DNA from 2 places in the Peribacillus sp. YIM B13481 genome. Region 1 is predicted to be linked to the other one. Evidence: riboswitches for the same ligand, from Rfam matches in the RefSeq annotation. Region 1 holds a riboswitch; the other holds the start of a gene.

Region 1 (4,204 bases):
GAATAGTTGCAACATCCATTTCTGGCAGACTGTACCCGATTCGACCGGAAGTGCTGATTTCAAAAATGAGTGATTGATCTTGATTATTCATGTTGATCCCCCAATTCCTGCGCAAGTGCATCGATTTCTTCTTTTGTTCTAAGTTCCGTTACCGCAACCAGCATATGGTCTTTCAGCTCAGGATAAACCGTCCCTAAATCGAAGCCGCCAATCATCCCTTTTTCAAAAAGGTTTTTATTGATTTCTGAAAACGAAGCAGGCAGTTTAATGACAAATTCATTAAACGAAGGACCGTCGAACATCACTTCTATCCCTTTTGCCTTTATAGCTTTTTTCGCATAGTGCGCTTTTTGAATATTTTGCACGGCCATTTCTTTGACACCCTTTTTCCCAAGCGCCGTCATTGCAACAGAAGCTGCCAAGGCATTCAACGCTTGATTGGAACAAATGTTGGATGTGGCCTTATCACGGCGAATGTGCTGCTCACGAGCTTGAAGTGTCAACACAAACCCCCTTTTTCCATTTTCATCCACCGTTTGACCGACGAGCCGGCCCGGAACTTTCCGAACAAGTTTATTAGTAACGGCAAAATATCCACAATGAGGTCCCCCAAATGCCGCTGGAATGCCGAATGGCTGAGCATCTCCCGTTACGATATCTGCACCGAGTGAACCTGGGGGTGTCAAAGCCCCCAGTGCAAGCGGATTACTGGAAACGATAAACATGGACTTGACGCCATGAATGATTTCTTCCATTTCTTTCAATGGCTCTATCCGGCCAAAAAAATTCGGATATTGCACAATCACTCCTGCAATGTCATCATTCATTAATTCCTTTAAAGCAGCCATGTCCGTCACACCGTCTTTATAAGGAATTTCAATCACTTCCACGCGTTGCCCTTTGGCATATGTCTTCACAACTTCTCTTGATTCAGGATGAACTGCTCCTGAAATGAGAATCTTCTTGCGCCGTGTCTGACCTGAAGCAAGCATGGCCGCCTCAGCCAGCGAAGTCCCGCCGTCATACATGGAGGAGTTAGCTACATCCATACCCGTCAATTCACAAATCATCGTTTGATATTCAAAGATGGCTTGCAGCTCACCCTGTGAAATTTCGGGCTGATAGGGAGTATAAGCCGTATAAAATTCAGAACGGGAAAGAACGTGATCGACGATGACCGGTGCATAATGGTCATAGACACCCGCACCAAGGAAGGAAGCATAATTTTTAAGATCCGCATTCTTGGCAGCAAGCCTTGATAATTCTTTCATTAATGCAGGTTCCGATTTAGCAGGCTTGATATCGTATTCTCCTTGAAAGCGAACACTTTCAGGGATATCATTGAAAAGTTCTTCAACAGCAGGTACCCCTATAACTTCCAGCATTTCTTGTTTATCTTGCTCTGTCATGGGTAAATAACGATGTTTCATCTAATGACCATTCCCCTCTATTTACGTGGTTTTTTATAAAAAGGTGTTTGTATTATAACGGCTTTCAAACGTTTGGAACGGATTTCCACTTCAATTTCCGCATCCAGCACCGAATATTCCTTATCGATAAGTACCAATCCTACGTTTTTCTTCAACGTTGGTGATTGGGTACCAGTCGTGACCTCCCCAATGACTTTGTCCCCGCTGTAGACCTTATACCCATGACGAGGAATGCCACGGTCAATCATTTCAATTCCCACAAGCTTCCGGGGTGCCCCTTTCTCCTTTTGTTCAGCAAGAACGGCTTTCCCGAAAAAATCGGCTTCCTTATCCACTTTTACCGCAAAACCAATCCCGGCTTCTATTGGAGTAATGTCCGCTGAAAGCTCCTGCCCATACAGCGGCAGTTTCGCTTCAAAACGCAGGGTATCACGAGCACCTAAACCAATCGGCTGTATCCCTTCTTCCTTTCCGGCATCCATTATCGCCTTCCAAAGGGCAGGGCCGTTTTCACTGTCGCTATATATTTCAAAACCATCTTCACCAGTATATCCAGTACGGGATACCAACGTGGAGATACCATTTATCATGACATTCTCCTTGAACTTGAAAAATCCAATTTCACTTAAGGCAGTATTTTCTGAAAGTTTTTGCAATATCTTCTCTGCAGATGGTCCTTGAAGTGCTAGCTGTATATAGTCACTCGATACATTCGTAATTTGGGCATCTTCCGTTAGATTAGCTTGCAGCCAATCGAAATCTTTTTCTGTATTCGCTGCATTGACCACGAGCAGATAGTCGTCTTCCGCCCTTTTATAAACGATGAGATCATCAACCGTCCCGCCGTTTTCATAACACATGGCCGAATATTGGGCACCGCCCGTTTGCAGCTTTGATATATCATTAGTCAGCATCTTCTGTAAAAAGGAAAGGCTCCCAGGACCCTTAACATCAACTTCCCCCATATGCGATACATCGAACAGACCCGCTTTTGTACGTACGGCTTCATGTTCGTCCTTTATACCCGAAAATTGGACAGGAAGTTCCCAGCCGCCAAAATCAATCGTTTTCCCTCCGTATTCACGATAAACCTCAAATAGTGGTGTTCTTTTTAAATTGGTCAAAAAATGACCCCCCTCAGATTTTTTAAAATTAAATTGGCTTCATTATCAAAGCTTTTTGTCCTTACGCATCAGATATTCTGATTCATGATGTGAAAAAAGCACAAAAAAGGACAGAGAAAGCCCGTTTGAGCTTTTTCTCTGTCCTGAAACCTGAAAGTTTACCTATATAATAGGTTTTCCCCTTTGGTGGCCGTCCCAAACGGGCGGCGCTCTCCAGAGTTGCGTCCAATAAGAGTTCTTTTGCCTGAGAGATTCACTGCTAAGTTTGCTCCTTCGGCGCTACATCCGTAGTCTCTCCCCTTATCTTCACCCGCATATTATGGTCTACCAATGAAATTAAGCGAATAAGCCCCACCCATTAGTAAAACCTTTGAGCATCATAGAATGCATTCTCTGCCAAATCTCCAAAAACTCCAGAAAAACGTTTAAATGATCTCCTTCGGTAATCATGGATAAAGCAGGTACCTATAGCCCATACTAAGAAAACGCGAACTGCAAAATCGATACAAAAATTCTTTTTAGCGTTTGGAAATTGGAATTTTCTAAATATACTTATATCCTACCCTAAGAAACTTATCTCTGCAATATCTTTTGAAGAGAAATATTTTTCTTACTTCACATATGAAATGTTCGGTTTTTGACCTTATATTAAGGAATTTATGATTTAAGAGGGAGTTATTTCTATGAAAATCAATATATCCTTCAATTCTGAATGGAATGACGAGTTTTTACAAAAAGTGGAAAATGATGGTCCATGGGGAAATTGGGAGCTTTATAAGTTGGCGGTTAAAATGGAGGAAAATCTCATCATTCCTGATTTTGAAGGTTTACAGGCACCCAAGCACCTTCCTCAGTTAACCCCGCTTCCCCATCAATTGGAAGCTGCAAAGCAAGTGGTGGAAAAGATGAATGGAAAGGCCATTTTAGCAGATGAAGTAGGTCTCGGAAAAACAATTGAAGCCGGCTTGATCCTAAAGGAGTATATGATCAGAGGCCTTGTAAAGAAGGTATTGATCCTTGTACCAGCTTCCCTTGTAACACAATGGGCTTTTGAATTGAATACGAAGTTTCATATTCCGGCAGTCGTTCAGAGAAAAAGTTATGTATGGGACTCCTGTGATGTGGTCATTTCATCCATTGATACAGCGAAACGCGCTCCACATCGTGATATCATTTTCAATCAGGAATATGACTTCATCATCATTGATGAAGCTCATAAACTTAAAAATAATAAGACGAAGAACTATGAATTCGTCCAAAATCTGAAAAAGAAATTTTGTTTACTCCTGACAGCTACTCCCATTCAAAATAAAGTCGAGGAAATTTTTCACCTCGTTTCGTTATTAAAACCAGGCCACTTGGGAAATGCCTCACTCTTTTCGGAAAAATATAAAGGGAAAGGCCGGAACATAATTGAAGATGAACACCTAAAGGAATTGGTCAACACTGTGATGATTCGAAACCGGCGGGCCGATACTGGTATTGAATGGACAAAAAGGCATGTGGAAACCATCACCATTGAATTTTCTCCAACCGAGCAGGCATTGTACGATGCAGTTTCAAAATTCAAACCTATTTCTGATGGAACAAAAGGAAGCGCCTTTTCAGCTCTCACTCTCCAAAGAGAAGCCTGCAGCAGCAGAGAGGCGG
Region 2 (4,204 bases), on a different contig from region 1:
ACACAACTTCAAACCATTTTCCTGAAACGCTGACTGGACTTCCATGAGTTAAGTGGCCACCATGTGAAAGGTTCATCCCCATCACCTTATCACCAGGCTGAAGCAGTGCGAAAAAAACTGCGAAATTGGCTTGTGCACCTGAGTGAGGCTGAACATTTGCATATTTGGCACCGAAAAGCTTTGTTAATCGCTCAAGAGCTGCTTGTTCTGCCACATCGACAAATTCACATCCACCATAATAGCGCTTTCCTGGATAACCTTCTGCATATTTATTTGTCATCACGCTTCCCATGGCCTCTAATACATCAGGGCTAACAAAGTTTTCTGATGCAATCAATTCCAGTGTTTGATGTTGACGTTGTCCTTCCTTCTCAATGGCTTCAAAAATGGTTAAATCATTTTGTTGTAAACTCATTTTATTTTCCTCCTCAACGTTTTTACCTAATTCTGAATTTTCGCTCAATTAATTTCAATATGGTACTAAACACTTAAGTTTCTTTCCCCCTACAGGCCTACTTTTCTATGAAAACTGTTAATAACAGTATGCTTTACACCCTTTTTTGCACGCAAAAAAGGACAGAAAAGGGTCGTAGCGTTCTCTACCCTTCTCTGTCCTTTTACCTGAGAGTTTAGCTCCATTTTTAATAGAGCCTTTCCCCTTTGGTGGCGTAAATGTTTATACGCGCTCTCCAGAGGTGCGTCCATTTGTGGTTCCATCTACCTGAGAGATTTGTTCCAAGGGTCTTTTTGGAACTTGCTCCTTCGGTGGCTTGTCGCTTTGCACTCTCCCACAACTGTCATCCGCTTATTCAATTGGTACATTTAGAATAGTTGTTGATAATAATTATGTCAAGCATTTTTGAAAGCGCTAACAATAATATTCTAAGATATTTTTTTGAATTTTAATATGATCATCCAGATATCTTAAGCTTTTTATAACGGGCAGTTTTTTACCCACCGAGTTGGAAAATATGGAGCGGCAGCTATCTGGACAAACATCGTTAATGGGATCAAAGGGTTTCTTGCCACTTAATTCCCCGCTGCCTCTCTCTGATTCGCCTGATCTACCTTCGTTTTGCGCATCTTATAAATCGCAATCAGCATAATAAACCAAACAGGAGTTACGATTAAGGCAACACGAGTATCGTTCGCAAGTGCAAGAACAACAAGGACGAACGCTAGGAAAGCAAGGATCAAGTAATTGGAAAATGGATAAAGTGGTAATTTAAATTTGTTCATTTTCACTAGATCTGGTCTTGTTTTACGATATTTCAAATGGCTGATGACTGTAATTCCCCAAATAAAAATGAAACATACTGTAGAGATACTTGTAATCAAGGTAAATACTCCTTCAGGCATTAAATAATTCAAAACAACGGAAATTAAAATGACAACCGTTGAAAAGACCAATGCATTGGAAGGTACTTTACGGTCATTAAGTTTTGCAAACGGTACAGGTGCATTTTTATCTTTGGCAAGTGAGTATACCATCCGGCTTGTACTGAAGATTGCACTGTTACATGCCGAAGCCGCCGATGTTAAGACGACAAAATTGATGATACCAGCAGCTCCAGCGATACCTACGGCCAAAAATACTTGGACGAATGGGCTTTCCGTTGGGATGATTGCGTTCCACGGATAAACACTCATAATGACAATAAGTCCGCCAATGTAGAAAATTATAATCCGAATAGGAATATTATTGATCGCTTTGGGGATAACTTTTTCTGGATCCTCTGTTTCACCTGCTGTTAGTCCTACAAGTTCAATGCCAACAAACGCAAACACTACCATCTGGAATGAGAGGATAAAACCATTTATTCCATTTGGGAAGATACCTTCGTGACTCCATAGATTCGTGAAACTTGCTGCGCCTGAATCAGTGGAAAAGCCTTTAATAATCATGAAAATACCGATAACAATTAGTGCTAGAATAGCTATGACTTTAATTAATGCGAACCAGAACTCCATTTCGCCAAATAGTTTTACCGTTGCAAGATTCATAAATAGCAGAATGACAAGTGCAATTAATCCTGGCATCCACTGTGGTACAGAGGGAAACCAGTATTGAGTATAAAGACCAACTGCTGTTAAGTCGGCCATTGCGATTGAAATCCAGCAAAACCAGTAGGTCCAGCCGGTTACAAATGCAGCCATATTACCTAAATAGTCTCTTACAAAGTCGACAAAGGAATGATAGTGCAAATTAGATAAGAGTAGTTCTCCAAGTGCGCGCATGATTAAAAAGCAAATGACGCCTGTAATCATGTAAGCAATTAAAATGGATGGCCCGGCTAAATGAATAGATTTTCCTGCTCCAAGAAATAATCCCGTTCCGATTGCCCCACCAATAGCGATGAGTTGTACGTGCCTGTTTTTTAGCCCTCTATCTAACTTTTGTTCCTGCATACGAATTCCCACTTTCTACTTTTATAGGATACTTGGATTTTTCCCCAATAAAGAGTCTGTCTTTCAATGAGTGTGAATTATTAGCGTACTGGGAAACTGTCCACCACTGTAAGCGCTTTCTTGGATAGGTACTAGATATAGTGAAATAGATCTACCATCCTTTTTGAAAATATAGCGTTAATTGTACAAATCAAAAGATAGACTCATTTATCATTAATGCACCTCCTTTCTTTTTATCTTTCCTAGTAAAAAAAGGACAGAGGAAAGATAGGGATTTTCCTATCTTCCTCTGTCCTTTTACCTGAGAGTTTAACTCCTTCGGTGGCCTATGGCTCTCTTCAGAGACGCGTCCTATTGTAGTCCTTTTACCTGAGAGATTAGTCCCCTGCTTTTTAGGGTTTGCTCCTTCGGTGCTAAACAATGTTTAGTCTCTCCCACAATCATCATCCGCTGATATAAAGTTGTTTTAATAGTTGTATACTATCGGTTTTTAATGGACATTTCAATGGTTATCTGAAAAAACTTTATTTTCTGAAATTTCACCACAGACAATTTTCAACTTTATGAACAGTATATAATTTAGAAGTTATTAGCTGCGAAAAATCAAACTTATTAGCTGCTTTTCTATTCGCAAGGAATCCTAACAAGCTTATGTATAAGCGAAACATTTTTGCATTTTTCCGATTGACTATAAGGCTAAATTTTTAAGATAGGAAATTACATAAGTCTATAGTTTTAACATAATTGATGTATGGAAAAAGAGAAAATTCGCGACACGCGAGAATGCTTGCAGCAGTAAAGATTGGTTAGAAGCTTCCTCCCTAAGTTCAGCAGTAGTTGCAGAAGCTTTCTCTTTTGCAACTTCCTCTTTGTCCCCACCACCTGCTATATTAGCAATGATGATAATTGCTAGAACCCATACCCACGACTTCTTTGGTTTCTTTAGTTTGATTTCCTTTTCCTTATCCATTTACCTCTTACCCCCATTTCAGTTTTGCAGACGGACTGTTGTAAACAGAAATAGAATAACATAATTTAGATCAATAAGGTTTATATTTATCATCACGTATTTATTTTCACTTTCTTTGTTAAATCATTATGTATTCGAACCAAATACAAAAAAGGAGATTTGAGAATCCTTTATTTGGAATTTCATGAAAGGGAGTTAATGAATACTCCTAAGTAGTATAGTTTACAGTTTTGTCCAGATTAAAAAGAAAAGACCAAGTATTTAAGAGCTGAAACTATAACTTTTGGTATTGAACCACATCTATCTTTTCGGCCAAAAAACCCAAAGGTAAATGATTATTCTACAATACTTGACGTGTTAACAAAACGATTTTCCATTACTGTTTACCAGCGTCAAACTGGGACTTTAATTTGGTTAGCAGGCACCTTTTAAAACATGTCTATAAAGTATGATCAAATCTATACCTTACCCTGATAAAATAACAGATTATAAGGGCGTGTTTAGATTTATCAAAACACGCCCTTATAGAAATTCAATTGAAGCATTCTTTTATAAAAGGGGATGATTTATTTGTATTCCCATTCATAAAAATAGGTGAAAATTCGAAGTTATCATTGCCTTTTCCAGTTAGCCCCTCCCTTCACCATGCATGAAAGTTTCCCTTCACACGGAGATCCGACTATCAGCTACAACCCATTCTTTAGCCTTTCTCGGTATCAGTTGCTTATTATCAATAGAATTATCTAATACAGCAAAGCATGTCATCATCTGTACCACGTCTTACAAATATTCTATTCTTTTTCCTAATCTAACTCATAATAACCA

The links. Region 1 has a riboswitch for glycine ahead of gcvT (glycine cleavage system aminomethyltransferase GcvT). Riboswitches for the same ligand answer to the same signal wherever they lie in the genome.
Region 2: it holds a riboswitch for glycine, as region 1 does, so the genes downstream of both, ACFX4X_RS14360 (amino acid permease) here and gcvT (glycine cleavage system aminomethyltransferase GcvT) in region 1, are expected to answer to the same signal.

Annotation. Positions count from the first base shown of each region.
Region 1 covers NZ_JBHZPE010000003.1:153,560-157,763, reverse strand. Annotated here, with positions in the region: gene gcvPB (aminomethyl-transferring glycine dehydrogenase subunit GcvPB) at 1-91, opposite strand, end outside; gene gcvPA (aminomethyl-transferring glycine dehydrogenase subunit GcvPA) at 84-1,430, opposite strand; gene gcvT (glycine cleavage system aminomethyltransferase GcvT) at 1,448-2,554, opposite strand; glycine riboswitch at 2,691-2,773, opposite strand; glycine riboswitch at 2,777-2,864, opposite strand; gene ACFX4X_RS03810 (DEAD/DEAH box helicase) at 3,238-4,204, shown strand, end outside.
Region 2 covers NZ_JBHZPE010000023.1:22,843-27,046, forward strand. Annotated here, with positions in the region: gene glyA (serine hydroxymethyltransferase) at 1-415, opposite strand, end outside; glycine riboswitch at 600-703, opposite strand; gene ACFX4X_RS14360 (amino acid permease) at 1,030-2,409, opposite strand; glycine riboswitch at 2,697-2,753, opposite strand; glycine riboswitch at 2,757-2,856, opposite strand; gene ACFX4X_RS14365 (hypothetical protein) at 3,137-3,379, opposite strand; gene ACFX4X_RS14370 (amidohydrolase) at 4,183-4,204, opposite strand, start outside.